Regions from separate parts of the Priestia sp. YIM B13489 genome, predicted to be linked through region 3. Evidence: riboswitches for the same ligand, from Rfam matches in the RefSeq annotation. Region 3 holds a riboswitch; each other region holds the start of a gene.

Region 1 (7,918 bases), 1.8 Mb from region 3:
GCTAGTTCTAATAAATGTGAAGAGACTATATGGTAATTACAAGCTTTTCGCAAGGACTGCTGACAAGTCTGGACAAGTCCGGCTAAGTATCCTCCGTCGTCTTTATCCGCTCGAAAACGATAGTAATCTCCAAGAGGTGCATGAGGAGTCAACGCATCTGGCATCGATTCATGCAAGGCGGCAAAATCTTTAGGGTCTAGCGAATTGCTGCGGTCACATAAGTTATCTAAGTAATCGCTGATTGTTTGATAGGCAACAATAAATTTCACGCATTCAATCATGTTTTCTTTCGCTAAAATCGATAGGATACCGCCTCCTTCACAATGAAAAGTTTTTGTATCGATACTTGCCAATGCTTGAGTACGCAATTCTTTATTAGGAATCTCTTTTGCTCGTTCACGCCAATGATTAAGCTCATGATGAACGACAGGAAACACTTCTCGATAAATTTTTCTCATTAATGAAATAGGATGAGACGGAATCTTCATTTATTTTCACCTCAATTTCTTACCGCACTTATTAAATGTGAAGATCGACAAAACTTTTCGCATATGTAAAAACGTATTCTCTTTCAGGCTCATTAAAGATTTCGTGATACAGCTGAGACCATTCTTTGTAGATTTTTTCACTTAGCTCTATTTCATCAAACCACTGCCTAACAATCAGCTTTTCAATAATTTTATCTTCTCCTGCCTGCATCACAAGAAGCGGGACATCAGGCAAACGATCGATATCTTTAAAAGCTAAGTTGACAGCTTGGATCAATTCCCGGTACCATCTTACAGAAACTTTTGTAACATACAGTGAGTCATTTTCATCTTCATCTCGAACTTCTTGGTTTCTTGTTGCTTTTTCAACAGTGAGACCTAAATCAAAAAGTTTGTTCGGCATGACTTTATTTAACCCTTTAGATAGCATATCTAAATAAGCCGGTACTTGCTCTTTTAATCCTAAACAAGGAGAGGAAAGAATCGCACCCCATATAGGGAGGTTTTTTGTCTGGAGCGTACGAATAACCGCTAGTCCTCCCATACTGTGACCTAACAGGAAAATAGGCAAATCATATTTTTGCGCTTCACGTACCCATTCTTCCACTTCATACACATATTCATCAAAGGATAGGATATGTCCTCTTCTTCTTGTTGTTAAGCCTTGGCCAGGAAGGTCTCCCATAATTACGTGCATTCCAACCGAACGCCACATCTCAATCAGCCAGCGATAGCGTCCGTGATGCTCCGCTGCTCCATGGACCATGACAATAACGCCTTTTGGATTTACTGCTTCCCATTTATGCATTTGAGTTACTCCTTCTTCCTTTTTTTGTTTACCTGCTTAAAAAACCTTTGTACACTTACATTAGAAGATTTACTACTTTTTTTCAACTAATAAAGGGAGATGATTTGATGATTTATCCGTATAAAGAAAAAATGCCTACCATTGCACCCAGCTGCTTCATCGCAGACTATGTCACGATTACTGGAGATGTCACCATTGGTGAAGAAAGCAGCATTTGGTTTAACACTGTTATTAGGGGAGATGTTTCACCTACGATTATTGGTAAACGAGTAAATATACAAGATCAATCAACACTCCATCAAAGCCCAAATGCTCCTTTGCTTATTGAGGATGATGTAACAGTAGGACATCAAGTTATTTTACATAGCTCCATCATCCGCAAACGCGCGCTCATTGGCATGGGTTCTATTATTTTAGACGGTGCGGAAATTGGTGAAGGTGCTGTTATAGGTGCTGGAAGCTTAGTGCCTCCCGGTAAAAAAATACCGCCTAATACTCTCGCACTCGGCCGACCTGCTAAAGTGATCCGCACTCTGACAGAAGAGGATTTAAAAGATATGCAGCGCATTCGTACAGAATATGTAGAAAAAGGGCAGTATTATAAGTCTATTAAGAAATCTGATTCTTCATTATAAAGGAAACGTTCCCTCAGAAAGTCATACTGAGGGAATTTTTTTAGTATCTCCACAAACTCTCCAATCATGTTCTATTCTCTCCACAATTGTAAAGAAATTTCCATATTAATTTACATCGTTTTAGTACTGCCTCCACAATTAAAGATTAAACTGAATAATAAAGACGTATTTATTGAAAAGGGAGCGACTCTATGAAAGCCAAGTTAATTCAGTATGTATACGATGCCGAATGCCGATTATTCAAAAGCGTAAACCAACATTTTGATCGAAAGCACTTAAATAGATTTTTACGTTTACTCACTCACGCCGGCGGAGCCACGTTTACCATTGTGATAGCGTGCTTGCTGTTATTTCTTCATCCTTCATCCGTCGCTTACGCTTGTGCGTTTTCTCTAGCCGTTAGTCATATTCCTGTCGCCATTGCTAAAAAACTATATCCGAGAAAACGACCTTATATTCAATTAAAACATACAAAAGTATTAGAAAATCCATTAAAAGATCATTCATTTCCATCTGGGCATACAACAGCTATTTTTTCGTTGGTTACCCCTCTTATGATTGTTTATCCAGCCTTCGCTGCTGTTCTTTTGCCTCTTGCAGTAACGGTAGGGATTTCAAGAATTTATCTCGGTCTGCACTATCCGACGGATGTCATGGTAGGCCTGATACTGGGCATCTTTTCAGGTGCTGTTTCACTGAACATATTTTTAACTTAATTGATAGGAGGAGTACTAATGAGAATTGCTTTATTTACGGATACATTTGCTCCAGAAGTTAACGGAGCTGCTAAAACACTTTATCAATTTACTCAGTACGTCAAATCAAAGCAAATTCCCATCCAGGTATTTGCTCCTGAATTTGCTCATGATCAGTCATTTTCAACGTATGTTCACCGTTCGCCCAGCATGCCGTTTTTTCTTTATCCAAACAGCCGCTTTTCATTGCCAAACGTTCTAAAAATTAAAAAGCAGCTGCAGGAATTCAATCCTTCTATTATTCATTTGGCCACTCCTTTTACAATGGGGCTTTGCGGCTCCTATTACGGGAAAAGATTAGGTGTTCCTCTTGTCGGCTCTTATCATACCAATTTTGATGATTATTTATCTCACTATGAACTTGAAAAAATGCGTGTACCACTACAAAAATATATGAAATGGTTTTATAAACCTGTACAAAAAATATTCGCTCCCTCTGAAGTGACCAAACAGCAGCTAGAAGAACAAGGGTTTCACAACGTAGCTATTTGGTCGCGAGGAGTAAATCATAAATTATTTCATCCCCACTATGACCGCTTTGATATTCGTATTAAATATAATATTAAAAAGCCCTACATTTTAACGTATGTAGGAAGATTAGCTAAAGAAAAGAACGCTGATTTTTTAATAAAAATCGCACGATCTCTACCGGATCATATCCGGCATCAAATTCACTGGGTTATTGTAGGAGACGGCCCTTTAAAAGAACAAATGCACCAGCAAGCATCTGAGCATATGACATTTACAGGCTTCCTTGAAGGTAAGCAACTTGCTCATATCTATTCATCATCTGATTTGTTTGTTTTTCCTTCAGAAACAGAAACCTTCGGAAATGTTGTACTGGAGTCTCTTGCTTCTGGAACTCCTGTAGTGGCAGCAAATGCAGGAGGAGTTAAACAGATGGTTCAGCACGGGCGAAACGGCTACCTTTGCAAACCTCACTCCTTAGAAGAATTCAGTTCGGCTATTACAGATTTACTCGATGATTTGCATCAGCGGCTTCACTTTGGCCATGCAGCGAGGCAATACGCTCTTACTCAATCATGGGACGCCATTTTTCAGCATTTGCTTTCAGAATATGAAGTTGTCGTAGAAAAATCTGCTGCAGGTATTCAATGGGCATAAAAAAAATCTCCGTTTTCACGGAGATTTTTTTATTATTTAGCTAAAGCTTGAGTTTTTAATGCTTCCGCTTTGTCTGTGAACTCCCAAGGAAGCTCCACGTCCGTACGACCAAAGTGGCCGTAAGCTGCTGTTTGCTTATAAATTGGGCGACGTAAATCAAGCATTTTAATGATGCCTGCTGGACGTAGGTCAAAGTTTTTGCGTACTACGTCTACTAGTACTTCTTCAGAAACTTTTCCTGTACCGAATGTATCAATTGAAATAGATACTGGTTGTGCAACACCAATTGCATATGCTAGTTGTACTTCACATTTATCAGCAAGATCAGCTGCTACAATGTTTTTCGCAACATAACGAGCTGCATAAGCTGCTGAACGGTCTACTTTTGTTGCGTCCTTACCAGAGAATGCACCGCCGCCGTGACGAGCATATCCGCCGTAAGTATCAACAATAATTTTACGACCAGTTAAACCAGCATCTCCTTGAGGACCGCCGATTACGAAACGTCCTGTTGGGTTAATGAAATACTTTGTATTTTCATCAATTAACTCGTTTGGAACAACTGGATTAATAACATATTCTTTTAAGTTACGTTGAATTTGCTCTAACGTTACTTCTGGGTGATGCTGAGTTGAAATAACAATTGTATCGATGCGAACAGGTTTGTTGTTTTCATCATATTCAACTGTTACTTGTGTTTTACCATCCGGGCGAAGGTAAGGAAGAATTTCTTCTTTACGTACTTCTGTTAGACGGCGAGCAAGTTTATGAGCTAATGAAATTGGAAGAGGCATTAATTCTTTTGTTTCATTACATGCATAACCAAACATTAACCCTTGGTCTCCAGCTCCGATTGCTTCGATTTCTTCATCTGACATTTGACCTTCACGTGCTTCTAACGCTTGGTCTACACCAGCAGCGATATCAGCTGACTGCTCGTCGATAGATGTTAATACTGCACAAGTTTCAGCATCAAATCCGTATTTTGCACGAGTATAGCCAATTCCTTTAATTGTTTCACGAACTGTTTTAGGAATATCCACGTAAGTAGAAGTTGTAATTTCACCACTTACTAAAACTAAACCAGTTGTTACGCTTGTTTCACAAGCAACACGAGCATTTGGATCCTTTGCTAGGATAGCATCAAGAATTGAGTCAGAAATTTGGTCACAAATTTTATCGGGATGTCCCTCTGTAACAGATTCTGACGTGAACAGACGACGTTGTGTTGACATCAGTTTTCCTCCTTATAAATACGATACATTGTGATACGGTACTCATTCCCTTATTTTCATTACACGTTAAAAAATATAAAAAAACCTTTCCTTGTATCGAGGAAAGGTATCAAATTCTACATAAGCCTTTCACTCTTATCGATCAAGGTTGTGCCCTTGCATCAGGTTAGCACCTTATCGTCTACACAAAAAAATGACGATGGTTGCTGGGTTTCATAGGGCCTGTCCCTCCACCAGCTCGGGATAAGAGAGTATCCGTTCAAGGACATATAATACATGAAAAAGCGCTTCACTGTCAACAACATTCAAATGGAAATCATCTCTTTATGTTTGAATCTGTTTTAATGTAACATACTCAAATTACGAAATAGTACACCTTATTAAGAATCATCACTAAGTTTAGTTAATAAGACAGATCAAAATGAGGATTTCACTTAAAACAGCTTCACTTTTTTCGCTCCTAGCACATATACATGTGTCTAAAATAGGTATAACGTACATTTTTTTATAATACACAAACATTTTTAGTTAAATAGTATAGAATAATTAAATAAATGTGTTATACTAATTATAAATTTCAAACATTAATGAATAAATAATAGCTAAAAAAGGAAGGTAGTGCACATGAGTACTGTTGATATGTCTATCGAATTAAATGGTTTGCTTCAATTAAAAACAACAAAACACCAATTATCTGTTCCACAACTTGTTGAAAAAATTCTAGCTCGACGCGAAGGAACGCTGACTTCTACAGGTGCTGTGTCAGTCGAAACCGGAAAATATACAGGTCGCTCTCCTTTAGATAAATTTATTGTAAGCGATGCTGTGTCTTCAAAAACGGTTGAATGGGGACCTGTCAATCAGCCAATTTCTGCTCAGCGATTCGATGCGCTATACAAAAAAGTCTTAACTCACTTAAAGAAGCAGGATGAACTTTTTGTTTTTAATGGATATGCTGGAGCTGATAAAAAGTATCAGTTACCAATTCAAGTAGTTAATGAATTTGCATGGCACAACCTATTCGCTCAGCAGTTATTCATTCGCCCTTCAGCCGAACAAAAAACAAATGATGATGTGAAGCCGTTTACAATTGTAGCAGCTCCAACGTTCAAAGCTGATCCTGAAACAGACGGGACGAACTCTGAAACCTTCATTATTCTTTCGTTAGAGCGACGTATTGTGCTAATTGGAGGAACTGAATACGCTGGTGAAATGAAAAAATCTATTTTCTCAGTGATGAACTTCTTGCTTCCTCAAAACAATATTCTATCCATGCACTGTTCTGCTAACGTAGGAGAAGAAGGTGACGTTGCATTATTCTTTGGTTTATCTGGAACGGGTAAAACAACGCTTTCTGCTGATGCAAACCGTCGTTTAATCGGAGATGACGAGCACGGTTGGTCAAGCTCTGGTGTATTTAATATTGAAGGAGGATGCTACGCGAAGTGCATTCAGCTTTCCGAAGAAAAAGAACCGCAAATTTTCAATGCAATTCGCTTCGGCGCCGTACTGGAAAATGTAGTGTTAAATCAAAATACGAAAGTAGCAGATTATAATGATAATAGTTTAACAGAGAATACTCGTGCCGCTTATTCAATTGACTCTATTGATAATACAGTATTACCAAGCGTTGCTGGGCACCCTACAGCTATTGTCTTTTTAACTGCCGATGCTTTTGGCGTCTTGCCTCCAATCAGCAAGCTTACAAAAGAACAAGCGATGTACCATTTTCTGAGCGGATACACTAGTAAGTTAGCTGGAACAGAGCGCGGCGTAACATCGCCACAGGCTACTTTCTCTACATGCTTTGGTGAGCCTTTCTTACCTCTTGCTCCAACAACTTATGCAGAAATGCTAGGAAAGAAAATCGATGAACATAATGTAAATGTCTACCTTGTAAATACTGGATGGACCGGCGGTGAATACGGCGTGGGAGAACGAATGAAGTTAAGTTACACTCGAGCTATGGTTCAAGCAGCCCTTGAAGGAGAACTAGCTAATACCGAAACAGTAACAGACGCTATTTTTGGTTTATCGATTCCAACTCATGTTCCGGGCGTTCCTGATGAAGTGCTTCAGCCTTCTAAAGCATGGAACGATGCAACAGCTTATAATCAAAAGGCAACTGAGCTTGCTGCTAAATTCAAAGCTAATTTCAAGCGTTTTAACGATGTAGCATCTGACATTTCAACATTAGGCGGACCTAGGGTCTAATAAAAAACCGATCGTCTTAGAGACGATCGGTTTTTTAATTAGTCGAATGTAATTTTGTCAGTTCATATGTGACAATGGTTTTTTCCTGTTCCATTTCTACCTTACGCACAATAGCAGTTCCAATACATTCTCCAGTTTTCGTTTTGTGAATGTTTAATGGAATATCTAACGGATACAAGCGATATCCTTTTTTCTCAATTTGAAAAATGTTATCCGTTACACGCTTTTCGTTGCCTTTTGTCACAATCATTGTATTTAATTCTAGCGGCATCCCCATTTTTTCTCACTCCTCACTGTTATTCTACTTGTTTTCTCTATCGTAGCATATCTTTTATTGCGCTTTCATCCACTTCGTTAACTTCTTCACCGTTTCTCGGTTTTCTTTTGGTGGAAAAGCATGTGGAAAGTTTTCGAAATACCAGCTGGTAACTTTTTTATTGGACTTCTTTAGTTTAGATTCGAGCTGATAGGAATGATCAATCGATACGTTTTTATCTTCTAAACCATGAATAAGCAAGACCGGCGGCTCGACGAGATGAGCACGGTGCAAAGGTGTCCTCCATTCGTATCTTTCAGGATATTTAGAAGGAGTTCCTCCAATCACCCGCTTCATCATTCTTCTTAAATCTTCTCTTTCTTCATATGTCAGCACCATATC
Region 2 (7,918 bases), on a different contig from region 3:
ACATAACGAGATTGATCCAATCTAAAGACGAAAAAATGAGAGAAATGATTGAGTATAAATCGCTTGTTACACCGCTGTTGATTTCCGTGCAAGGTCTCGCTTTCCGCGGGCGGCCGCTGAGCCTCCTCGTCGCTTTCGCTCCTGCGGGGTCTCACCTGTGCCGCTTTTCCCGCAGGAGTCTTCGCCTTGCCCTCCAATCAACCGCTAGAAGCAACGAAATAGATTAAACACCTGTGCACCCTCTCAATAAAAAAAGCCGTACTTATTCATGTAAATACCACCTTTACTTTTACATATTTACAATAACTACACAGAAATTAATATAAAAAAGCACAAACTCCTTAAAGGAAGCTTGTGCTTTTCTATTTCATTGTTTGTTAAAGCTCCTTGCTCATATTAAACCACTGCACGCCTGCATGCTGAGACTCCGCTACTCCTTGATTCACATATCCGTTTTTTTCGTAAAACGGAATCAATTCTTCTTTACATGTTAAAGTAACCGTTAAGCGCTGTTTGTCCTGCGCTTGCTTTTCAAACTCTCTTAGCAGCATACTGGCAATTCCTTTGTGATGATGATTGGGATTTACAACGATACCTAAAATGCTTTGATGACCGCCTGCCTCAGGGTTCGAAATCGTTTTTTCAAACAAATCATCCGTAATAAACGGAGCTGAAATGACGGGACCGTTCACATATCCGATTATTTCTTCATTTTCTTGAGCGATAATAAACGTATCAGGAATAGTGTTGATCCGCGTGATAAATGCATCTTTTGAGGCAGCTTCTGCAGGTGTAAAGCCTTTGTTTTCTAACGTAATTAATTGGTTTAAATCTTTTTCCTCCACTTGTCTTATAATCATTGGAACGTTTCCTTTCATTATGTATTTTCTTTTTTCTCTAAAAGCTTCTATTACATATAACTATCTCTTTCTACTATATATAAAAATGCCCAAACAAAAAAGGATTGACCTCTGCATCATACAGAATTCAACCCTACTTCGCTTTTTAATTAACATCTTGATTATTTGATAAATGCTCCAAACGGCTTGCCCACCGGAAGCACAATTCGACCATAGTGAGTATTTAATACAGCCGCTGCAGATCCATAGAATGAAAACAGAGCAATCAATAGCTCTGACACTGCTGCTAGTAAGTGCGTGTATTCATATGCCACACCAAATGTACTTAGCGATAATCCAATGAATAAGAAATCAATTAACACAAAAATAATAAATAATACTTTATGAGTGCCCATTGCTCCAACTGTCATAAAAACGCTGAAAATCAAGTAGCCGACAAAAGCAAATGCGAGCTGCTTTGGATCCGCTTCTTTTGCGAGCGCTTCTCCAAATGCTCCAAGCTGAATAAGCCATGTCATAGCTACACCTAGCCAAAATAACCCGAAGGCACCAAAAGCAGTTGCGCCGAAGGTATTATTATGTTTGAAATCTTGCATAGACGCGATTAACTGTCCTATTCCGCCTAAAAAAACCGCCCATGGCAATACCAATGAAACACCATCGGTTACCCCAAGCTTTTGAAACGATGCAACAAGTGTCACCATGGCAAGTCCGAATAGACCTAGCGCTGATGGATCCGCTGTTACAATTTTAACGTGCTGCGTGCTGTTGTTACTCATGTTGTACCTCCCTGATTTTAAAAACACCTTTAAAAAGATACAAAAATGTACGGGAAGTGTCAATGGATATTTTTGGCCTTTTAAAATCCCATAAGACCAAGCAGTGTAGCGGTTACACTGCTTGGCCTTTACTTTCTTATTATTAAACGTTTTGTAATAAATTTTTTCTGGTTTGTTTTGCAGACTCAACCATCACTTTTAAAGCTTCAACCGTCTCGCTGATTCCTCTTGTTTTAAGGCCGCAGTCGGGATTAATCCAAAATAATGCAGGATCAAGCACCTTTAGAGCGCGGTCAATGTTTCGCTGAAGCTCTTCAAGCTTCGGTACGCGCGGGCTGTGAATATCATATACGCCAAGTCCAATTCCTTGATTGTACGTATGTTTTTCAAACGCATAAATTAATTCACCGTGGCTTTTAGACGTTTCAATGGAAATCACGTCGGCATCCAGCGCTTTAATCGCATCAATAATCTCTTCGAATTCTGAATAGCACATATGCGTGTGAATTTGCGTCTCGTTTTGCACCGATACCGTCGCTAGCTTGAACGCATACACCGCAGCATTTAAGTAGCTGTCCCAGTTTTCTCGTTTTAACGGCAGTCCTTCACGCAGCGCCGGTTCATCTACTTGAATCATTGAAATGCCCTGACTTTCAAGTGCTTCTACTTCTTTTCTAAGAGCAAGCGCAATTTGATTTGCGACGTCGTAGCGCGGGATATCATCACGCACAAACGACCAGTTTAAAATCGTAATCGGACCCGTCAGCATTCCTTTAAGCGGCTTATTTGTTAGAGACTGTGCGTAGACCGTTTCTTTGATCGTCATCGCCTGCTCATACGATACATCTCCGTAAATAAGCGGCGGCTTCACGCAGCGAGAACCGTAAGATTGCACCCAGCCAAACTTCGTAAACTGAAAGCCTCCTAATTTCTCACCGAAGTATTCGACCATATCCGTACGCTCAAACTCTCCGTGCACAAGGACATCTAAGCCGATGTTTTCTTGAATTTCAATCCATTTTTTTATTTCCTCGTTAATGTACGCTTCATATGCTTCATCGCTTAACTCGCCTTTACGCCATTTTAGACGCTCTTTTCGCACTTCTTTTGTTTGCGGAAAGCTTCCAATCGTGGTCGTTGGAAGAAGCGGCAGTTGAAACGCTTCTTGCTGAACGCGCTGACGTACGTCAAACGGCGCTTGTCGCTCTGCTTTATAGCTGTGCAGCTGCTTCAGCTCTTTTTGCACATCTTGACAATTTCGAAAAGATGATCCATTTAATGCTTGAATTGCCTGCTTGCTTACGCTTATTTCTTCTTCTATTGCTTCTTTTCCTTGCTGCACCGCTTTTGTTAACAGCGTAATTTCCTTTAGCTTTTCATCTGCAAAAGAGAGCGCATTTTTCAATACTGGATCAATCGTCTCTTCATTTTTCACCGTGACAGGAACATGTAGCAGACTTGATGAAGGCTGAAGAATCAAACGGTCTTTTGATACGGCTTCTTCAATTTCACTGATCGTTAAAAGCTGCTCGTCCAAATTTTCACGCCAAATGTTTCGTCCGTCAATCACTCCTGCTGCCAGCACTTTATCAGTTGGAAAACCATATTTATTAAGGGCAGTGAGATTTTCGCCTCGGTCATGCACAAAGTCTAAACCAATTCCTTCAACAGGAAGAGACACGACTTCTTTATAGTAATCAACGCTGTCAAAATACGTTTGTAAAATGACTTTTACATTCGGTGCTGCTTCCTTCAAAGCTTGATAGACTTCTTTGTAAAGCGCCAGGTCTTCTTTTGATAGCGTTGTAGCTAAAACCGGCTCATCTATTTGTACCCACTCTACTCCTTCTGCTTGCAGCTCCGCTAAGATAGTTGCATAAAGCGGAACAAATTGTTCAACTACTTCTTTAAACTCACTTTTTTTATATCCTTTTGACAGCTTCACAAATGTTACTGGACCTAAAATAACGGGCTTGCCTTCAATATTCAGCTTCTGTTTTGCTTCTTTGTAAAATTGAAGCGGGCGATTTTCTACAAGTGCCGGCGTACATTCCTCAAGCTCTGGTACGATATAGTGATAATTTGTGTTAAACCATTTTGTCATCGTAGAAGCTACCGCACCTTTTGTTCCTCGCGCGATGTCAAAATACGTTTCAAGCGATACCGGTCCCCCGTCATAATCAAAGCGCTTTGGCACTAGACCAAACATAGCGGCTGTATCTAACACGTGATCGTATAAGCTAAAATCGCCGACTGGAATCAATTCAATTCCTGCGTCACGCTGTTTTTTTAAATGCCCTAGACGAAGAGACTCAATTTCCTGCAAAAAGATATCTTTCTCTAGTTTTCCTGCCCAAAACTGCTCAAGCGCTTTTTTCCATTCTCGTTTTTCACCAATTCTTGGATAACCTAAGTTTGAACTTTTTACACTGCTCATTTTTTCCACTCCCTGTATATTTTTTATCGGTAAACTAAAAAATCTCTCTTTTCGAAATGAAAAGAGAGATGATACGCATACTTAACTAAAGTTGAGATAGCCTGTTTTTCTCAACACGTATTCCTCACTCCTCTCTATATCCCGTAGAGCTTAAGTGCATACAACAGGCAGGTCTCCTGACTTAGGTTCATCGCTTCCTATCCCTTCCCATTTCAACATGAAACAGTGGTTAATAAGTTGCTCCCCATTACAGTGGCGGGACCGCGCCGGCTTTTCACCGGTCTTCCCTTTTAAGCTGCGTACATTCGTTACACAGCACCTGATGCATTTTTATAAAATTGTTCATTCAAAACATATTCACATAAAATAAAAAGCCTCTCTATCACGAATAGAGAGGCATAGTATCTATGAAATCCTCTCTTATTTTTCAAAGCTGTACGCTTTGCAGGATGTAGCACCTTTTCAACAAGAATGTTAAATGGTTGCCGGGCTTCACAGGGCCAGTCCCTCCGCCTCTCTCAATAAGAGTTTTAATTGTTTATAATATTTTGAATGTAGAGTCATCTTAACACCTTACATTTATGCTGTCAAAAGAAATTTCAAAAAAATTAGTTTTTAGGAGGCGCTGACGCTAACTTTTGCCTTAACAATTTGTAATCATCTTTTCGGTGCGTTTCGATTAAATCTTTTGCCCCTTGGTGATATCCTGACGAATAAATGTACTCTACCGCTGTTTCGATAAGCTTTCTTTTTTCTTCGGCACACTCCCGGTCCATTAAGGGGAACAGTCTACCTAAAAGGTCATTTAAATCTTCCTTGATAAAACGATCAAGTCCTTCTTGCATCTTTTCGTTTGCCATGATTGCTCCTCCATTTGCTGTGTATGTTCTAAGCCTCTATAAACAGGCATTTCACTGTAAATTTTAAGATAAAGTTAAGTCATTAAACAGTATATCAAGTGAATGTTTTTCTTTAATTACATATGTAATACAAATATATGACAAATATAGAGAATATATCATCATTCATTATCTATTATAACGTTTGACTGAGCCTTCTGCTACAAGGTTTCGTTAAGAGTTATGCACATTTTTCCAAAAGAGGTTGAGACATCACCAAATGAATCCACTCTAAAGGCAAATGGAATACATGAGCTGAATCGCTTGTGACACCGCAGTTGATTTCCGTACAAGACTTCGCTTCCCGCAGGAGTCTTCGTCTTGTCCTCCAATCACCTGCTAGAAAGACCTATACACATGAAACCTACGTTTGCCTTAACAAAAAAACGAACCACTAATCACACATCTTGATCGATGATTCGTTTCACTTCGTCTAAAACCCTTTTGTTCCAGCCTCTTTTTTTGAACCTAGCTTTCTACTTTCTTGTTTTTACAAACAATTTCTTCGAGGTCGTCCAAAATCCTTCCAAAGAAGAGGACCTAAAATGTCGTACCTGCTTACAAAAAATTCCGTAAAATTATAATTATTTAAAATTAAAGGCGGCTCAAAATCAAGGGGAGCGCCGGCGCCTCCTGACAATACAAAATCAGTGCCTCTTCCAAGCGTAAACGACCCGTTTCTGTTTTTTCTAATAAACTGCTCGTCATACGCATGCACGTGGCTGACTAACACTTTTTTCACGCGGTGTTCTTGAATTAAATCAAAAAATTCTTGACTTTGAGGAGTCGTTACAGGAAACCCTTCAAGATTTGACCACCGGCCAATATTTGGCTGCGCATGCATAGCTACAACGGTATTACGAGGAGCATCCTCTAGCTGCTGCTCTAAATAATTCAGCTCTCTATCTGTAAATCCATATATTTTATTCTTGGGACTGATGACATTATTTAATGCGATGCACCGGAAGTTGAAGACAGGAATATCAATGACCCAGTGTACTTTTCCGATAGTGGCTCTGAAGTTTTCGAGATTGCTTTCATCAAGGTACAGTTCATCATGATTCCCTACGCATACAAACATAGGAATGTTCGGGGCGATTTTTTCAACAACCTTAACAAAGTGCTCCAAATACTCTTTTTTCCCTGTATAGACGGTGTCTCCCCCATGAATAATAAACAGCGGGTTCAATTCCACCGCCTTTTTTAACACAAGCTCAAATTCACCGCTCATCGTGAAACAATTATCGTTTGGTCCGTCACCTCTGCTGTCTCCCATAAAAACAAAGTTAAATGGATCTCTCGGATTTAATTGTTTAATTCTTTGCTTTAATAACTTTTCAGAACGTTCATGAAGCGTCAAATTCATCAACTAGTTAATCCCCCTATTAATAAATAAATTTAGTTAAAAGTAAACAAGCTTACTTATTTATATGAGAATTTGTTGATGATGGTCACTACCTTCTTGTAAGCAGAACGCACATTTAGCTTTCGTTTTAGAAATTGCTAGTTATGAATATCTATTAAAGTCTACATTATGATAAGCTAACCTATCTTTCCATTTTATTAGGCACTAATAGGACAGGGTAAAAGATGAACTCTCTGTATCTACTAATAAGAAAGAGGCTGGGGACAAACAAAGGCCGACATGAGCTGAACCGCTTGTTCCCCCGCAGTTGATTTCCGTGCAAGGCTTCGCTTTCCGCGGGCGGCCGATGAGCCTCCTCGTCGCTTGTGCGCCTGCGGGGTCTCATCTGTTCCGCTTGTCCCGCAGGAGTCTTCGCCTTGCTCTCGAATCAACTGCTAGAAGAAACGAAACAGCTGAAACCTGCGTTCACCATAAAAAAACGAACCACTAATCAAAGTGTTTGATTAGTGGTTCGTTTTTCACTTCAGCTAAAATACTTTTATCTCAGCATCTTACATTTAAAACATTTACGACAATTAAACATATTTATTACGCTCAACTGGACTTACAGAATTTCTTCCAGAACGAGCTGCCATGTCCGTTTCAATTTGCTCTAGGCTACGTCCTTTTGTTTCAACAACTACAAAGCGTATGAAGAATAAACCGAGAATACAAATGATCCCGAACGTTGAAAAGATAACGCCCAAACTAAACTGATCAGCTAAGATAGGGAACACAAGCCCTACTGCCAGCGATCCCGTCCAGTTAAAAGCAGATGAAATCCCAGCACCGATGCCGCGTACAGAAAGCGGGAAAATTTCTCCTACAATAATCCACGTAAGCGGCGCCCAAGAAAACGCATAGCAAAGGATAAAGCAGCAAAGAGCAATTAACGTAACCCAGTTAACAACGACTTCATTAACGCCTAACGCTCCTAGAATAGCCGGTGTAAAAAATGAAAGAGCCATACCCGCGCCGCCAATCGTAAGAATGGTACGGCGGTTGAATCTATCGACAAACTGCAGAAAAATAAGTGTTGTCACGACAAAGATTACCCCAACAATAACCGTAAAACCAGCAGCTACCTGCGGGGCTAAACCAACTTGACGAGCAATGCTTGTTGCATAATAAACAATTGAGTTTGAGCCTTGAATCTGCTGAAAAGTTGCCATTCCGACGCCGATAATTAAAGCTAGACGAAACTTTTTCTGAAACAGCTGCTTAATGCCTGATTGTTCATGCACAGCTACGCTTTCAATTTCAGACACTTCAGCTTCTACTTCAGCTGTTGAGCGGCGAAGCGTACGCAGCACTTCACGCGCTTTATCTGGCATTCCATTTTTAATTAAGTAGCGCGGCGACTCTGGAAGCTTGATCATACCGATGCATAATACAATTGCAAAAATACCGGCGCTGCCAAGCATTAATCGCCAGCTGTTTGGAACCGGCTCAAAAATAAAGGCTACGATATAGCTTAATAATAATCCAATTACAATCATTAGCTGATTTAAACCTGAAAGCTTCCCGCGAATATGAGC
Region 3 (7,918 bases):
GAAAAAACATTGCTTATTATCGCTTTCCTTTTGCTGCTTGCGTATGTATCCCCTATGTTTTTGCTCGGGGAAAATTCACATATACGCGTGCACGATAATTTAGACTCAAATATTACGTGGTATAAAGTTCTGCATCGAAGCGGAGAGCTGTTTGGCTCCAGTCATGCCGTATTACCTCAAATTATTAATGGATTGCCGAGGAATACGTTTGGAACAGAATTTAGCGGTATTCAGTGGCTGTATGGTTTATTTCCGACCATGCTTGCGTACAGTCTCAGCCAAACGATCACGCGCGTATTTGCTTTAATTGGAATGTACTTATTATTAAAAAAGCATTTTATTAAAAGTGAGGATGCTTATGCGATTCGAGTGCTTGTATCACTTGCTTTTGCACTTACGCCATTTTGGCCTTCGGGCATGCTGAGTACATTAGGACAGCCGCTGGCGCTGTGGGCGTTTTTAACCATTCGAAACCGCGAAGGAACGTGGAAGGAATGGCTTACTCTTTTATTACTTCCGTTTTACGCGAGCTTTGTTCTAGGATTTTTCTTCTTTTTAACGGCGATGGGAATGCTGTGGCTAAGAGATGCAGTTAAAAAACGAGTTTGGAATATTCCTTTTTTAAGCAGTATTGCAGCGATGACCGCTGTCTTTCTGCTCATTGAATACCGTCTTGTTGATTCTCTTTTATTTCCCGAGGCCCCGACGAGTCGAAATGAATTTTTAAGCTCTACTCTAAGTTTCGGACATTCCGTTCGCCTTGCTTTTAAGAACTATACGCTTGGGCATACGCATGTAATGACGCTTCATACCTTTGTGATTTTACCGCTTTCTTTTATCGTACTTTGGATCGTTGCTCGGAATCAGAAGGGGAAGCTTGAAAAAACGTTTTTGCAGTTATTTATCCTTAATCTACTACTGTCGATTTGGTATGCGTTTTGGTTTTATAAAGGATGGGAGCCGTTAAAAGAAAAATATCAGCTTTTTAATACGTTTAACTTTGCTAGATTTCATTTTTTACGCCCGCTCATTATTTATTTGATGTTTGCAGTTGGCAGCTATGTTTTATGGAAACGGAGCAAGGCGTGGAAAAAGTTTGTGTGGGTGTGTTTGATTTTACAGCTGCTTGTGTTATTTATAGCGAACCCTGAGCTTTATTATCGCTACAATCACGAGCCGTCAGTCAAAGAATTTTATGCTGTCCATCAATTCGATGAAATCAGCAGATATATAGGGAAACCTAAATCATCTTATCGGGTAGCAAGCATTGGGCTTCATCCATCAATTGCTCAGTATAACGGCTTTTATACGCTCGATACGTATAACAACTTCTATCCGTTAACGTATAAACATGAGTTTCGCAAAATCATTGCCAAAGAGCTTGATAAAAATAAAAAGTTAGAAAGTTACTATGATCACTGGGGCAACCGCTGCTATGTGTTTGTTAGCGAGCTAGGGAAAAAATATGATTACCGAAAAGACTCAACGAAAAAAATCCGTCATTTGCAGCTTAATATCAGCCAATTTAAAAAAATGGGCGGTCGCTATATCTTTTCAGCTGTGCCAATCGAAAATGCTGAAAGTGACGGTTTGCACTTTTTAAAAGCGTTTAACGATAAACAGTCCGCTTGGAAAGTGTATGTATATGAAGCAAAGTAAGGGGGCAATAACATGAACAGACCTATTTTAACGATTGTTGTTCCATGTTACAACGAAGAAGAAGTATTCACAGAAACATCTTTTCAATTAACTACTGTAGTAAAAGAACTGATAAATGAACGTCTTGTATCAAGTGAAAGTACCATTTTATTTGTAGACGATGGAAGCAAAGACAGCACGTGGTCGCTTATTGAAAAAGAAAGCTGCAGCAATTTGTTTGTAAAAGGGTTGAAGCTAGCGCGGAATGTAGGACATCAAAATGCTTTGCTCGCAGGACTAGAAGCAGCCCATAAGCAATCTGACTGCGTCATTTCCATTGACGCAGATTTACAAGATGATATCAGCGTTATTCGTACTTTTATAGAGAAATATTGGCTCGGGTATGAAGTCGTATATGGTGTTCGAGACAGCAGAGAAACTGATACATTTTTTAAACGAACCACGGCAGTAGGGTTTTACCGTTTTATGAATAAGCTAGGAATTCAGCTCGTTCAAAATCACGCCGATTTTCGTCTCATGAGCAAACGTGCTCTTGGTGAACTTATGAAATATAAAGAAGGCAACGTCTTTTTACGAGGCCTTGTACCATTAGTAGGATTTCGCTCCACGGAAGTCACATATGACCGCAAAGAACGGACAGCGGGCGAATCAAAATATCCGTTAAAGAAAATGCTTGCTTTTGCATTTGATGGAATTACATCTTTTAGCGTAGCGCCGATACGCTTATTGACGCTGCTTGGAGGAGCTTCTTTTCTCTTTAGTATTGCGTTTGGTATTTATGCGCTGATTCAAAAATATTTAGATCATACGCAAATCGGCTGGACGTCTCTTATTTTATCAATTTGGCTTGTAGGCGGCTTGCAGCTAATGGGAATGGGTCTTGTCGGAGAATACATTGGCAAGATTTTTAACGAAGTGAAACAGCGTCCTAAATATGCGATTGAAAGAGATTTATATACAAAACACTCATTAGACAAACAAAAAGATTTGCTTATGCATTAATTTAAGAAGCTTCTCCTAAATGGAGAGGCTTTTTTTGTTAAAGCGTTTATCATAATTTTTGAGTGAACAGGAAATGCTACTACTAAAATTTCTAAGGAGATCAAAATCTATGAAAAGACTATTTTATACAGTCAGCACTTTTTGTTTTGTTTGGCTTGCTTTTGCAGCCATTCATGTCAGCGCTCTTTCGATTGAGAAGCTTCCAATGAAGAAATCATCTGAACAATGGTCGGTTGAACTGACAAAAGCGAGCATGACGGGAGATAATCAGCTAAAGTGGAAAAATAACGTCTATCATACATATGGATTAACCGTTGAAAACATTGGAAAAGACGTAGAGCGCGTGCATGTCCAAGCTTTTCGGCACGAAGGAAAAAATAAGGCGAAATACAGCTTGTTTTCTCCTATTGAAAGGTCTAACTTAAGCAAAAGCGGTCAGCGTTTTCGCTACGCGAATTTTGCTGTTCCTGGAAAAGCGGCAAGTTTAGACATTATGATTAACTGGACGGACGAACGAGGCAATCATCAAGAACATTTTGAATTTAAATAAAAGTCTTCGCTTAGGCGAAGACTTTTTTTGCAGGAATTTATCCTCGCATGTGGAAAACGAACACGAAAGGAGAGATCCATAATGATTGCAAAAGCTACTGAAGAAGAATTACAGGAAATTCGGACGAAATCTGCTGATGCGCTGTTTGAAGGAACGATGAAGCAGTTTCATCCGTCAGCTGAACGCGTAAATGAACTAGTTGGTAGTGCCTTTGAAAAAGGCTGTTATTATTTAGTTTTAAGACAAGAAAATAAACTCGCAGGCTGGGTTCTTATCGGCCCATCTACCGACTTCTTTTCAAAAGAAGAAATTGGCTTTATCTACGAATTATATGTTGTACCCGAATACCGCGGGCAAGGTTTAGCCAAGCCGTTAATGCAAAAAGCAATTGATGAATTGTCTATCAAAGGATACCCTGAAATCAGACTCAGCGTTCATGCTGGGAATTTTGCACAGCATGTGTATCGTGAACTTGGCTTTGTAGATAAACAAATATCAATGAGCTTCCAAGTGGCAAAACGTCCGTAACGTTGATGAATGTCAGCGAGTCCATAAAACATAAGATGTTATACATGCGATGAGGTTCGGTAATGAAAGTAAAAGTAAATAAGTAGCCCAAACAGCGCCTTTATCTAGTACTTCAACGGCTCCTCCAGCTGTATTGTCTGAGGAGGGGGGGGCTTCAAGCGCGTTCATGATCAAAGCCGCTGCTGCTAAAATAATCCCTCCAATACTTCCGGTTGTTTTGACAATTGCAATATGGAAAGTAGATGAAAAGGCAATGCTGAGAAGCAGCAGCAAGCTTCCCAAAAAAGCAGATAACATATATCGTTTCATGTGCTCACCATCCTTTATGAAAGCATACCATATTTTACTTCTTTTTTCTTTTTATTGAAAAGCTATTGACGTAACCTATAAAACATATTAGAATAGTCAGAAATAATTTAAAAACGAAATATTCTTATCTAGAGAGGTGGAGGGACTGGCCCTTTGAAACCTCAGCAACCACAATTATTGAATGGTGCTAATTCCAGCATAGCCTAGCTCTGACAGATAAGAAGAGGAATCTTTTTCTATGATGAAATCCTCTTCTTAGGAAGAAACATTTCGTATAGAAAAGGTGATGACATTGAATAATACACAAACGAATTTATGCATTAATGATTATTTAGATCTATACTTATTAGCAAAAGAAATAAAAGACGAAACGTGGCAGCAGGAAATTTTAGCGGCGCTAAAAACGCATCAAAATCGTTCATTTGAAGAAAAACAATCCGCTCTAGTTCAAGAGATATGGGAAGATTTTAAACAGTTAAATGAAGATATTTCTTTTACGTATCGCTTAATTCAAGAAGAGCCAACTAACGAACAATTTCAGGCTAACTTAAGGCACTTGAGAGAACGGCGGATCACGCTGAGCCGTGAGTTATATTTAGCTAAAAAACAGTATGTTGAACACACGCAATAAAAAGATCCGCTTGAGAAACAAGCGGTTTTTTTGCGTAAAAATGTTAGAATCGTTATATTTCGGGTAGTAAATAGATAAGACAAGCAAAGGAGGGATAACAGTGGCTCAAGGTGTATTGTGTGAAGTGAATGAGTGCATGTATTGGAAATCCGGAAATAAATGCAGTGCAGAGTCCATTTACGTTGTGAGTCCTGAAAGTAGTCACCATGTTTCTGAAACGGAAGAACCTGGCTGTAAAACTTTTGAACCCGCGAGATAAATGCTAGTTTTTATAAAAAAGCATAAAATGAACGATGCGCTGACGGAGTTGAGTCGGCGTTTTTCTATTTTTAAAAAATACTATTACTTAAGTGCAATAATAAATACATAGTAAAAAAGTAGTGCCTATGTCTAATTGTGCGTTTAAACAAAATGATAAGATAATTTTTTTGTTTTTCGACAAAAGAAAAGTGAGGGAAAGGTGATAGAATACAAATATACAGCCTAGCTGTCTTTTAGCACAAATTTATATGAAAGCGCTAACAAAAAAGGCTGTGTTCATCTCGTTTTGACAGATTGGAAAAAGGGGAGACGTTTATGCAGGGGAAAACTCAGGGGAAAGAATTGAAACGCGGGTTAGAAGAAAGACATGTGACGCTGATGTCCTTAGGAGCAGCCATAGGGGTAGGACTGTTTCTTGGATCTGCATCTGCTATTAAATTAGCAGGGCCAGGAATATTATTGGCGTACGGATTTAGCGGAATGATTATGTTTTTTATTATGAGAGCACTTGGAGAAATGGCGATTCAAAAACCTGTTGCAGGTTCATTCAGCAAGTACGCACGCGACTACTTAGGGCCGCTTGCTGGTTATTTAACAGGTTGGAACTACTGGTTTTTATGGGTTGTAACATGTATGGCTGAAATTACAGCCGTTGGTATTTATATGGGGTATTGGTATCCGGATGTACCAAACTGGATTTGGGCGTTATCGGCGCTTGTCATCATGACAACGGTTAACTTCTTAGCTGTTAAGGCATATGGTGAACTGGAATTTTGGTTTGCACTTATTAAAATTTTAGCGATTGTATTAATGATTGCCGTTGGATTATTAATGATCGTGTTCGGAATCGGCAACGGCGGCGTTGCGACTGGTATCAAAAACTTGTGGGACAACGGCGGACTGTTCCCGAACGGATTCAAAGGTATTTTGCTGTCGCTGCAAATGGTCATGTTTGCGTATTTAGGAATTGAAATGATCGGCGTTACCGCGGGAGAAGTGAAAAATCCCGAAAAATCTCTAGCAAGAGCGATTGATTCTGTCTTTTGGCGTATTCTGATTTTCTACGTCGGTGCGTTATTTGTCATTATGTCGATTTATCCGTGGCAAGAGATTGGTTCACAGGGAAGCCCGTTTGTATTAACATTTGAAAAAATCGGCATTCCAGCGGCGGCTGGTATCATTAACTTTGTTGTACTAACAGCAGCTCTTTCTTCTTGTAACAGCGGTATTTTTAGTACAGGCCGTATGCTGTTTAACTTAGCAGAACACGGAGAAGCACCAAAAGGATACGGTCAGCTTACAAAGGGCGGCGTACCGGGAAAAGCTGTTTTGGCATCAGCAGGTGCGCTATTAGTCGGAGTAGCGTTAAACTACATTGTGCCTGCCAAAGTATTTACGTGGGTAACAAGTATTGCAACATTCGGTGCGATTTGGACATGGGGAATTATTTTGCTTTCTCAAATTAAATATCGCAAAACGTTAAAAACAGGTGAAGAGGCAAAGCTGAAATACAAAATGCCTTTATTTCCGTTAACATCTTATGTGTCACTTGCGTTCCTAGCGCTGGTAGTGGTTCTCATGGCATATAATCCAGATACAAGAATTGCAGTTGTCATCGGACCATTATGGTTTATCGGTCTTATTATCGCGTACTACGCAAAAGGATTTCATAAACGAAGTCAAAGTTCAGCTGCAGCTGAGCAAAAGCTAGTGAAATAACAGAAAAGACCTCTTTCTTGGAAAGAGGTCTTTTTTCATTAGTTTATGTGTGAATGATTAGTTTATTTTAAGGGATCATTGGTACGGATAAATAATGTAGAAAATATTCTATTTATTCTGTACTATTTAGTTAGAGAATTCGTTAATGATTAAACGGTAATTGAAAGTGGATGAGTATGTTAGTTTTATGCTTTTTAACGCCACACAGTGCATCGAAAAGTTGGGAGGACATATGCAGAAATGATTGAAACATTTAGTGAAAAAGACATAAAAGGTTTGCTGCTGTTATCGCAGCTGGAAAAATGGGATTATAGTGAAGCAGATTTACATACGATTTTTTCATCTGGAGACGTATTTGGTCATAGAAATGAGAACGGAGACATCGTATCAAGTGTGGCCGTAATTTCGTACAAAAATCAGTCAGCTTTTATAGGAATGGTGATTGTGAGAAAAGATTACCGAAAACAAGGGTTAGCCGGGCAGCTCATGAAGCACTGTCTGCAAGTTCTTTCCCCTGAGATGAATGCCTACTTAATTGCGACAAAAGAAGGTGAGCACTTATATCAAACAACAGGGTTTAAAACCGTGGACTATGTAAGTAAATACATAATCAGTGAATACACACCAAGAGCATTTAAAGTTTCAGGATTTTATACACGACCCTTAAAGAGAAGTGACTTCAAAGGGATTGTAAAGCTTGATGAAGCAGCATTTGGAGATAATAGAAAGCTATTTTTAAAAAGTAGAATTCAGCAAGCTGAAAAAGCAGTTGTCTTACAAAACGAACAAAATAAAATGACGGGCTATGGTTTAGCGGTTCGTACGCCGAGCAATATCGTGATTGGTCCCGTAGTTGCTCCAAACGCTGAAGCAGCGATGCTAGTCATTGATGAACTAGCGAAGAATTACAAAGAAAAGCTGAGAATTGACCTGTCTTCTCATGAGGAAACGTTAAAGAAACTTGTGGAAAATCACGGATTTCAGCTTCAAAATGAGCCTCCTGTTATGGCGTATGGTGTCAATCCTCTCCCTGCTAGACAGGGCAATCTTTTTGCTATAGCAGCTCAGGCGTTTGGATAAAAAGAAAGGAGAAGCTCCTTTCTTCGCGTCTACCGAATTCTATCAATTTTAAATCCATTATCAATTTGATGAAAGCCGGCTTTTGGATAGTAGTTCATAGCAGAAGGAGCGGAAAGTAAAATCAGCGCGGTTTCTTCGCCGATTTCTGATTGAACGTGTTTGATGAGCTGTGTACCGAT
Region 4 (7,918 bases), 310 kb from region 3:
AAAGTGGTTAAAGCACTATGATATTTCTATAGCGGATGCATTCCAATTAGACGTAGGGACAGTAGCAGAAATTGTAGGAGGAAAGCCGGGACCTACTATCGCTATTCGAGCTGATATTGATGCGCTGCCAATTGAAGAAAAAACCAATCTGCCATTTGCTTCTGAAGTGAACGGTGTTATGCACGCGTGCGGCCATGATTTTCATACGGCTTCTATAATCGGAGCAGCTATCCTTCTTAAAGAGCGTCAGCACGAGCTTTGGGGTACGATTCGATTTATCTTTCAGCCAGCCGAAGAAACGGCTTCAGGGGCAAAAATGCTAGTTGAAAAAGGTGTGCTCGAAGGAGTGGAAGCGATATTTGGGATGCATAACAAACCGGATCTTCCTGTAGGAACCATTGGTATCAAACCGGGACCTTTAATGGCAAGCGTTGATCGTTTTGAAATTGACGTCAAAGGAGTAGGAGGTCACGCGGGTATTCCTGAAAAAACAATAGATCCGATTGCTGCTGCTGGTCAAATTGTTACTAGTTTACAAACCATTGTCAGCCGTAATCTCAGCCCCTTTCAAAATGTTGTTGTCAGCATAACTCAAATCCACGGAGGGAGCTCGTGGAACGTCATTCCTGACAAAGTAACGCTTGAAGGAACGGTGCGTACCTTTCAAGAAGAAGCGAGAGAAAAAATACCGGCTCTTATGAAACGAACTGCTGAAGGGATTGGCGCAGCTTTCGGGGCTTCAGTAGACGTTAAATGGTATCCATATCTTCCTGTAGTCAACAATGATGATAAGCTGGAAAAACTGGCTATTAAAGCGGCAGAGGATCTTAGTTATCAAGTCGTAGAAGCTGAACAATCGCCTGGAGGAGAAGATTTTGCCGTATATCAGCAGCATGTACCAGGATTTTTTGTATGGATGGGTACAGCTGGAGCATATGAATGGCACCATCCTTCTTTTTCATTAAATGAAGAGGCATTACTTGTAGCAGCTTCTTATTTTGCTAATCTAAGCTTTCGTTTTTTGAATTCATTCCATTACCGAAAAAATTAAAATATTTTTATTTTTCTATTTACGCGGATGGAATTGTTTGATAAAATAAATTTTAAATTAAAAAGTTATCACGAGTGGACGAGAGATCTGGCTCTTTGACTCCACAGCAACCTACGAATGTAAGGTGCTCCTACCAGCAAAGCATGTGCTTTGGGTGATAAAACGGGTGAAAAACTCATTTTGCATCAAAGCAAAATGAGTTTTTTTTATTTTTCTAAAAGGAGAGGGTTTTATGAGTCATACAGCAGTTGCAGCACATACAGGAGAGAAAGCATTAAAGGAAGCAGTGAAATTATTAGGAAAGCATTATCAAGTAGCTTATCGTGAGTTAGAAACATTTTATGAAATTGTGGTCGAAAACCATGTTCGTACATATGCTGTAGGCATAGATATTAAAGATATACAAAAAGCAAATGAACTAGAAATTTATTCATCATGCTGTTCCAAGCTTGAGCGAGTAGGCTGTCTTTTATAGAAGAAGTCTGCTCGCGCCTCTATTTTTTAAGTGTTTTTAAATAGAAAGCATGGTTTTTGACAAGCAAAGAATCTGGTGGGTATAATCAATACTCGCTAGGTTTTAAAATTAATCATAAATTGTCGAAATTTTTACACAAATTAAAGGTTACATTCGAAATGAATTGTGGTATGTTATAAAACAAGAATATTTTATGAAAGGAGCATTGAAATGGAAATGTCTCTTGAACACGGAAACGATGCAGGAAGCGAACAGCTTATTGATCGTATCCTAGACTTTTTAGAAGATGACCAAAAGTAAAAAAAGAGTGTGCGGTGCTATCCCTAGCCGCGCACTCTTTTTTTATCATGTGCGTAAAGACAGCGCCATACTATGATACATAGGGATAGGATGAAAGGGTCTCTGTCAAAGGGATTGACGAATGGTTTTGTTTGATAGAAAATTTAGAAAAAGGAAAGAGATGAAGGGTATGTCGAACAAAACATCTTTGTATCAAACAAAAGAACAGTTAAAAAAACTTGTAAGCGAATTGGTTTCTATACCTAGCGTGACAGGAACGATGGCAGAAGTGGAAATGGCTGAATCGATAGCATCATATTTATTGAAGCTGCCTTACTTTCAAAAAAATGAGCAAGTCGAGCTTCATTCAACAGGAGACGGGCGATCGATTGTTACAGCTTTTGTTCAAGGGAAAAATACGAACAAAACAGTTGTACTAGTAAGTCATTACGATGTAGTGGATGTACAAGATTATGGACAGTGGAAAAAGGATGCTTTTCACGCTGATACATTAACACGTACTTTTTATAACCATATGGAACAAGTTCCGGCGCACGTACAAAAAGATATGATAAAAGGAGACTGGCTTTTTGGCCGAGGAACGATGGACATGAAAGCAGGCATTGCCCTGCATATCAGTATGGTTGAACGAGCATGCAACGGAGAGTTTGACGGAAACATCCTGCTGCTGTCGGTACCGGATGAAGAAGTAAATTCGCTTGGGATGAGAAAAGCAGTGCCTGTTCTTTTAGAACTTGCCCGCAAACATCAGCTGGATTTTTCTCTCATGCTAAATGCAGAACCGGTGTTCAGCCGCTATCCTGGAGATCAAACGAACTATGTGTACTCAGGATCGATTGGAAAAATCATGCCAAGCTTTTTGTGTTATGGAAAAGAAACTCATGTAGGGGAACCGCTAGCTGGTTTAAATGCTAATTTACTAGCTTCTTATTTAACAAAAGAAATAGAATTAAACGTTGATTTTTGCGAAAAAGTAAGAGATGAAACGAGTCCACCTCCTACGGTGCTGATACAAAAAGATTTAAAAGAAGAGTATTCAGTTCAAATTCCGCACTCTGCCGTTGTATTATTTAATTTATTTATGTTAAACCGCTCTCTTAAAGAAGTAACAGATCTGCTGTTGAAATCGGCTGAAAAAGCAGCTTTGAATGTAAAAAAACATTATAATAAAGCCGCTAGGCAGTACGCTGAGGGAATGGAGGGTTCATCTCTTGACGTGAACGTATGGACGTATGAAGAACTTTATACTCATGCAGTCAAACAGCACGGAGAAAAATATGTGCACGAAATGGAAGCAGCACTTTTGGCACAAGAGGAGGATGACAGAAATAAAACCATTAAATTAGTAAACTCTTTAGCTGGTTTATGTAAAGAAGCAGCTCCGATGATGGTCTTATTTTTTACGCCGCCTTTTTATCCGGCCGTTTGTTCACATGATGATCCGTTTGTACAAGAGATTTTGTCAAACGTACGGGCAACTGCCAAAGAGCAATTCCAATTGGAGCTAGTTGAACAAAGTTATTTTGGCGGAATTTCGGATTTAAGCTATGCCAGCCTGCAGCATCCGCTTCATACATTTAACACGTTAGTAGCCAATATGCCCCTATGGAATAAAGGGTATCATATCCCGCTAGAAGAGCTAGAGGAGCTGAAGATGCCGGTGCTGAACATTGGACCGCTGGGAAGAGATGCGCATCAATGGACCGAAAGATTAGACGTTCAGTATTCCTTTGAAATTTTGCCTCATTTCATTTATCAAGCTATAAAAGAAGCACACAAATAAACATCCGTCCGCTGATGTTTATTTGTTGAATTTAAAAGAAGCTCCTTGTACGGTAATTTGTTGCGGTGTTAGAGCGTGATCCAATTCAACCAAAAATGGACGTTCTCCAACTTTTTTTAATGTATCATGGACAACACCTTGTGTTCCGCTGCAAAAAATAAGGTTTCCTCCATTGACATATAGTTTTTGACAACGTGCATCAAGTAAAGAGTCTTTGTAGCTTTCGCCAGACTGAACGTCCAGCAGTTTCGTCCACTTGCTGATGGATTCTTCGAGGTTATGTACAGCACAGTAAATATTTTTTAGCTGCAGCTGACCAGCTTGGTGGGAAGAAAGATCCGCTAGCTTTGGCTTGCGTTTTTCTTCTGGTTCACCCCATTCAATAAAAAAAGGAAGAGGCAGGGAATCGTGGTCAGCTTCAATAAAACACATTTTCCATTGAAGTCTTTCTCCATCATTGGTTTGGCGAGAACCCGCTACAGGACCTTTTACAGTGACGTTCTTGCTTTCCAGCTCTTTTATCAGCAAATCCATATCATCTGTACGAAGTGCAAATCGGCCAAAATGACCAAGCGGTGTATGTTCGTTAACAAGCTGCTGAATAAGGTCATTATCTGTAACGTTTTGAGCTAACGCGATATCTCTAAGCCCAAGCCATTCAATATAGCTGAGGTTAAAATAAGCCAAGGTGTTAAAAGTGCCCCATTTTTCATGGATGCCGCCTTTAATGACATTTATTCCGTATTCGTTTAGTTCTTTCTGAGCTTTAATAGGATCAGGTGAAAAATGAACAAGATGATCAAAAGATAAGTGCATGGATAGGCCTCCTTTTAAGAGAGATTCTTTCCCATTATTATACGTTGTTTTCCTTTTCAAGAAGAGTAAAACGAATGATTATGTAAAATAAAAATCTTAAAAAAAGCAAGCCGCGTATGTTTTAAACTCGACTTGCTTTAGATTTATTTAGCGACGACAGCCATGCCCTTTAAAGCAGCAGCCAAATGATTTATTAAACCATGGGTATGAGCAGCAAGGTGAACCGCAGCGACAGCGGCGACGGCTAGAACGACGAGTAGAACGGCGAGTAGAACGACGAGTAGAACGGCGAGTAGAACGACGAGTAGAACGGCGAGTAGAACGGCGAGTAGAACGGCGAGTAGAACGGCGAGTAGTGCGGCGAGTAGTGCGGCGAGTAGTGCGGCGAGTAGAACGACGACGAGAGCGTCTGTGAAGAGCAGTTGGCTCTTGGTACATAAACGTTTCAAGCTCAGTAGAAGCAATCGCTTCTGTTGCTTCTCTAATTCTTTCAGCAGTGATATGCATATAAACACCTCCTGGCTAATTCGGTACATAATACAATATGTACAAGGAAGGCGTTTGGATATAGTGAAAACATGGAATTTGTCTAAATTTGTGAAAGAAATGGAGTGGTTTTCATGCTTCAAATCCTCGAACATCAAAGAGTGGATATTTCTCTTCAAATAGTAGCTGTGCAAGTAGAAGCTTATCAAGAAGAAGCAAGGCTCATTGGTTTTTCAGATATTCCTCAGCTTACAGAAAGCAAAGAAGATATTATGAAAAGCAAGGAAGTGTTTATCGGAGAAATGATTGAAGGTAAGCTAGCAGGAGTGCTGTCGTTTGAAAAAGAAAATGAGCGATTAACGATTTGCCGCCTCGTTGTGCGTCCTCGTTACTTTCGAAAAGGAATCGGAAGCCGTCTTTTAACACATGTACTTCAAAGATATTCTGAATGTGAATGTATGGTGTCTACAGCCGAAAAAAATACACCTGCGATTAAGCTGTACAAAGCGCATCAGTTTTCAATTATAAAACACACTGCAGCTGCTGATAACCTTGTGTTAGTAACGATGAAAAGAGATTGATCCGTCGCTAAATTAATCTAAAGACCAACAAATGAGCTACATGAGCTAGTAGGAATCGACTGTTGATTTCCGTGCAAGACTTCGCTTTCCGCGGGCGGCCGCTGAGCCTTCTCGTCGCTTGCGCTCCTGCCGGGTCTCATCTCTTCCTCTATTCCTCAGTAGTCTCCGTCTTGCTCTCCAATCAACACAGCTAGAATACTCATAACAATAAAAAAATCCGAACGCGCTGGATTCTCCATCAAGAATCTCGATTCACCGTTCGGATCTTCTTTCGACTAAAATAATGTTGTCCCGGCCTCTACGATGAGAGTGTTTGCTCAGAATAATCTAGAGCTGTATGACGCTGAATCAGCAGTAAAGCAGCTAAAGTGACAACAGCTCCGATAATAAAGGGCAGCGTCATATTGAGTTTAAAGGCAAATGCACCAAGCAGAGGACCAAAAATACGCCCTAAGCTATCCATTGAGGCGGTTAGCCCCGAAGCAGAGCCATATCCTACTTTGGTTCTCATTGTAATTAATGAGAGGACACAAGGACGAATAAGGGCATTTCCTGCTGTAAATATGCACAAAAATAAGGTAGCATTAACGGCACTAGAAGATAACAAAATAGACGTAAATCCTATTGCTGAAACCAATAAGCCAATGGCCATCAGCTTTTTTTCATTTCCTTTTTTAAATCGCTGCAGCACACCGCCTTGAATCAGCGCTTGAGTTAAACCGCTCGCCATAAACATCCATCCGATTGTCGTAGGAGTAGCATTAATTTTCGCTATTTGAAAAAATTGAAAAGTAGCTTCTAAACCAGCGAGCGTAAAAGTCGCTAAAAATGAAAGAACATATAAATACTTCATAGCTCCTTGAAAATCTGACGTGAAGTCATGCCATCTCGATGTCTGTACTTTATCAGCAGATTCTTTTCGTAAAGATTCTTTTAACGTAAAGAATGAGAACGCTGTCATAATCAGTGACAAGATACCAGAGATAACGAAGGGAACAAACAAGCCGAAAGATGAAAGGACGCCGCCTAATGCCGGTCCAAAAATAAAGCCTAAGCCAATCGACATTCCTAACAGTCCCATTGCTTTCGTTCGGTTTTCTTCATCTGTACTATCAGAAGCATATGCAAAAGCACAAGGAATAACAGCTCCTGCGAACAAACCTCCGATGATGCGCGACGTATACATTAAAGTCAGAGAGTTTTCTGCCACCGAGAAAAGAAAAAAGCTTGCGCTAAAGCCGAGTAAGCCCCAAAGTAAGATGGGACGCCGGCCTTTTATATCGGAAAGCTTCCCCCAAAAAGGTGCGGTAATAAAAGATGCGATCGAATAGCTAGCCATTAGTATTCCTAAATTGACCGTGCTTGCACCCGTGGCACGAATAACTTCAGGTACGATGGGGATGATCACTCCAAAGCCGACAAATACCATAAAAATAACAAACATTAACGTTCCAAGCTGTTTGTTCATATGCAATTAAGCCCCTTTCTCTGTAGAACATGCCGTGAGTTTAGTATACCAAATACAAAGAAGTTTTTTACGTATATTTGGTAAAAAGCGTTTTATTTACAAATGGATAACTATGTTAATATTTACCTGTTTTGCTGAGGATGATACAATTAAAAGAAAAGGGACGTGAAGCGATTGCCAATATGGATTGTATTTGCTGGGATCATAGGCGGTCTTTTAGGGTTTGGGGCGCTAGTGGATTATATAGCTAAGAAGAGAAGTATCGAATTAGACCCAGAAGAAGGAATAAAGAATGCTTCTGATGCAGAACAAATCTATGTGGAAAATTATCTTTATCAAACAAAAGAAAATAACAATCACTTTCAATAAAAAAAGCTTGGAGACGAATCTCCAAGCTTTTTTAATGCGGTAAAAAGATGAGCTGATAGAGAAATAAAACAGCAAAGACATACACAAGTGGATGGACTTGTTTGCCTTTTCCTTTTACCAGCTTCATTAACGGATAAGAAATGAAGCCTAGCGCAATTCCTGTTGCAATACTTGATGTAAGAGGCATCGCTAGAACAACTAAAAAGGCAGGGAACGCTTCATCAAAGTCATTCCAATTAATTTTAGCTACAGCACCCATCATCAAGCTTCCGACAATAATTAATGCAGGTGAAGTAATAGCTGCTACGCCAGAAACCGAGCTTACAACCGGACTAAAGAACGCTGCAACAATAAATAAAATGGCTACCGTCACACCTGTTAGACCTGTACGTCCGCCTGCTGCTACACCAGATGAAGATTCAACGTAAGCCGTTGTTGGGCTTGTACCAAATAAAGCTCCAATCGTTGTACCAAATGAGTCAGCAAGCAATGCTTGACGTACGCGAGGCATCTTATTACCTTTCATAAGACCGGCCTGTTGAGCTACTCCTACCATTGTACCTGTTGTATCAAAAATTGTAACAAGTAA

What was found. A riboswitch is a leader RNA that binds a small molecule or an ion and turns the genes downstream of it on or off. The one in region 3 is predicted to bind S-adenosylmethionine.
Region 1: another riboswitch for S-adenosylmethionine. It lies ahead of metK (methionine adenosyltransferase); the one in region 3 lies ahead of ACFX4W_RS25510 (hypothetical protein).
Region 2: another riboswitch for S-adenosylmethionine. It lies ahead of metE (5-methyltetrahydropteroyltriglutamate--homocysteine S-methyltransferase); the one in region 3 lies ahead of ACFX4W_RS25510 (hypothetical protein).
Region 4: another riboswitch for S-adenosylmethionine. It lies ahead of ACFX4W_RS27205 (hypothetical protein); the one in region 3 lies ahead of ACFX4W_RS25510 (hypothetical protein).

What each region holds. Positions count from the first base shown of each region.
Region 1 is NZ_JBHZOQ010000053.1:2,001,365-2,009,282, reverse strand. Features, by position in the region: gene ACFX4W_RS16060 (tetraprenyl-beta-curcumene synthase family protein) at 1-488, opposite strand, end outside; gene ACFX4W_RS16055 (alpha/beta fold hydrolase) at 520-1,296, opposite strand; gene ACFX4W_RS16050 (gamma carbonic anhydrase) at 1,404-1,931, shown strand; gene ACFX4W_RS16045 (phosphatase PAP2 family protein) at 2,123-2,647, shown strand; gene ACFX4W_RS16040 (glycosyltransferase family 4 protein) at 2,666-3,811, shown strand; gene metK (methionine adenosyltransferase) at 3,844-5,046, opposite strand; SAM riboswitch class I at 5,179-5,296, opposite strand; gene pckA (phosphoenolpyruvate carboxykinase (ATP)) at 5,671-7,260, shown strand; gene ACFX4W_RS16025 (DUF2584 domain-containing protein) at 7,295-7,537, opposite strand; gene ACFX4W_RS16020 (alpha/beta hydrolase family protein) at 7,592-7,918, opposite strand, start outside.
Region 2 is NZ_JBHZOQ010000036.1:69,654-77,571, reverse strand. Features, by position in the region: gene ACFX4W_RS02230 (hypothetical protein) at 67-201, opposite strand; gene ACFX4W_RS02225 (GNAT family N-acetyltransferase) at 378-878, opposite strand; gene ACFX4W_RS02220 (acetate uptake transporter) at 1,022-1,639, opposite strand; gene metE (5-methyltetrahydropteroyltriglutamate--homocysteine S-methyltransferase) at 1,782-4,076, opposite strand; cobalamin riboswitch at 4,226-4,414, opposite strand; SAM riboswitch class I at 4,494-4,604, opposite strand; gene ACFX4W_RS02210 (hypothetical protein) at 4,685-4,936, opposite strand; gene ACFX4W_RS02205 (metallophosphoesterase family protein) at 5,466-6,341, opposite strand; gene ACFX4W_RS02200 (hypothetical protein) at 6,584-6,772, opposite strand; gene ACFX4W_RS02195 (sugar porter family MFS transporter) at 6,917-7,918, opposite strand, start outside.
Region 3 is NZ_JBHZOQ010000053.1:3,810,471-3,818,388, reverse strand. Features, by position in the region: gene ACFX4W_RS25535 (DUF6044 family protein) at 1-1,659, shown strand, start outside; gene ACFX4W_RS25530 (glycosyltransferase family 2 protein) at 1,672-2,661, shown strand; gene ACFX4W_RS25525 (hypothetical protein) at 2,771-3,211, shown strand; gene ACFX4W_RS25520 (GNAT family N-acetyltransferase) at 3,293-3,739, shown strand; gene ACFX4W_RS25515 (hypothetical protein) at 3,752-4,048, opposite strand; SAM riboswitch class I at 4,170-4,271, shown strand; gene ACFX4W_RS25510 (hypothetical protein) at 4,341-4,679, shown strand; gene ACFX4W_RS25505 (DUF1540 domain-containing protein) at 4,780-4,938, shown strand; gene alaP (alanine permease AlaP) at 5,256-6,659, shown strand; gene ACFX4W_RS25495 (GNAT family N-acetyltransferase) at 6,900-7,739, shown strand; gene ACFX4W_RS25490 (GNAT family N-acetyltransferase) at 7,769-7,918, opposite strand, start outside.
Region 4 is NZ_JBHZOQ010000053.1:4,122,037-4,129,954, reverse strand. Features, by position in the region: gene ACFX4W_RS27210 (M20 peptidase aminoacylase family protein) at 1-1,051, shown strand, start outside; SAM riboswitch class I at 1,114-1,215, shown strand; gene ACFX4W_RS27205 (hypothetical protein) at 1,284-1,526, shown strand; gene ACFX4W_RS27200 (M20/M25/M40 family metallo-hydrolase) at 1,996-3,609, shown strand; gene ACFX4W_RS27195 (VOC family protein) at 3,628-4,425, opposite strand; gene ACFX4W_RS27190 (CotG/ExsB N-terminal domain-containing protein) at 4,573-4,932, opposite strand; gene ACFX4W_RS27185 (GNAT family N-acetyltransferase) at 5,046-5,492, shown strand; gene ACFX4W_RS27180 (MFS transporter) at 5,791-6,960, opposite strand; gene ACFX4W_RS27175 (hypothetical protein) at 7,135-7,329, shown strand; gene ACFX4W_RS27170 (NCS2 family permease) at 7,361-7,918, opposite strand, start outside.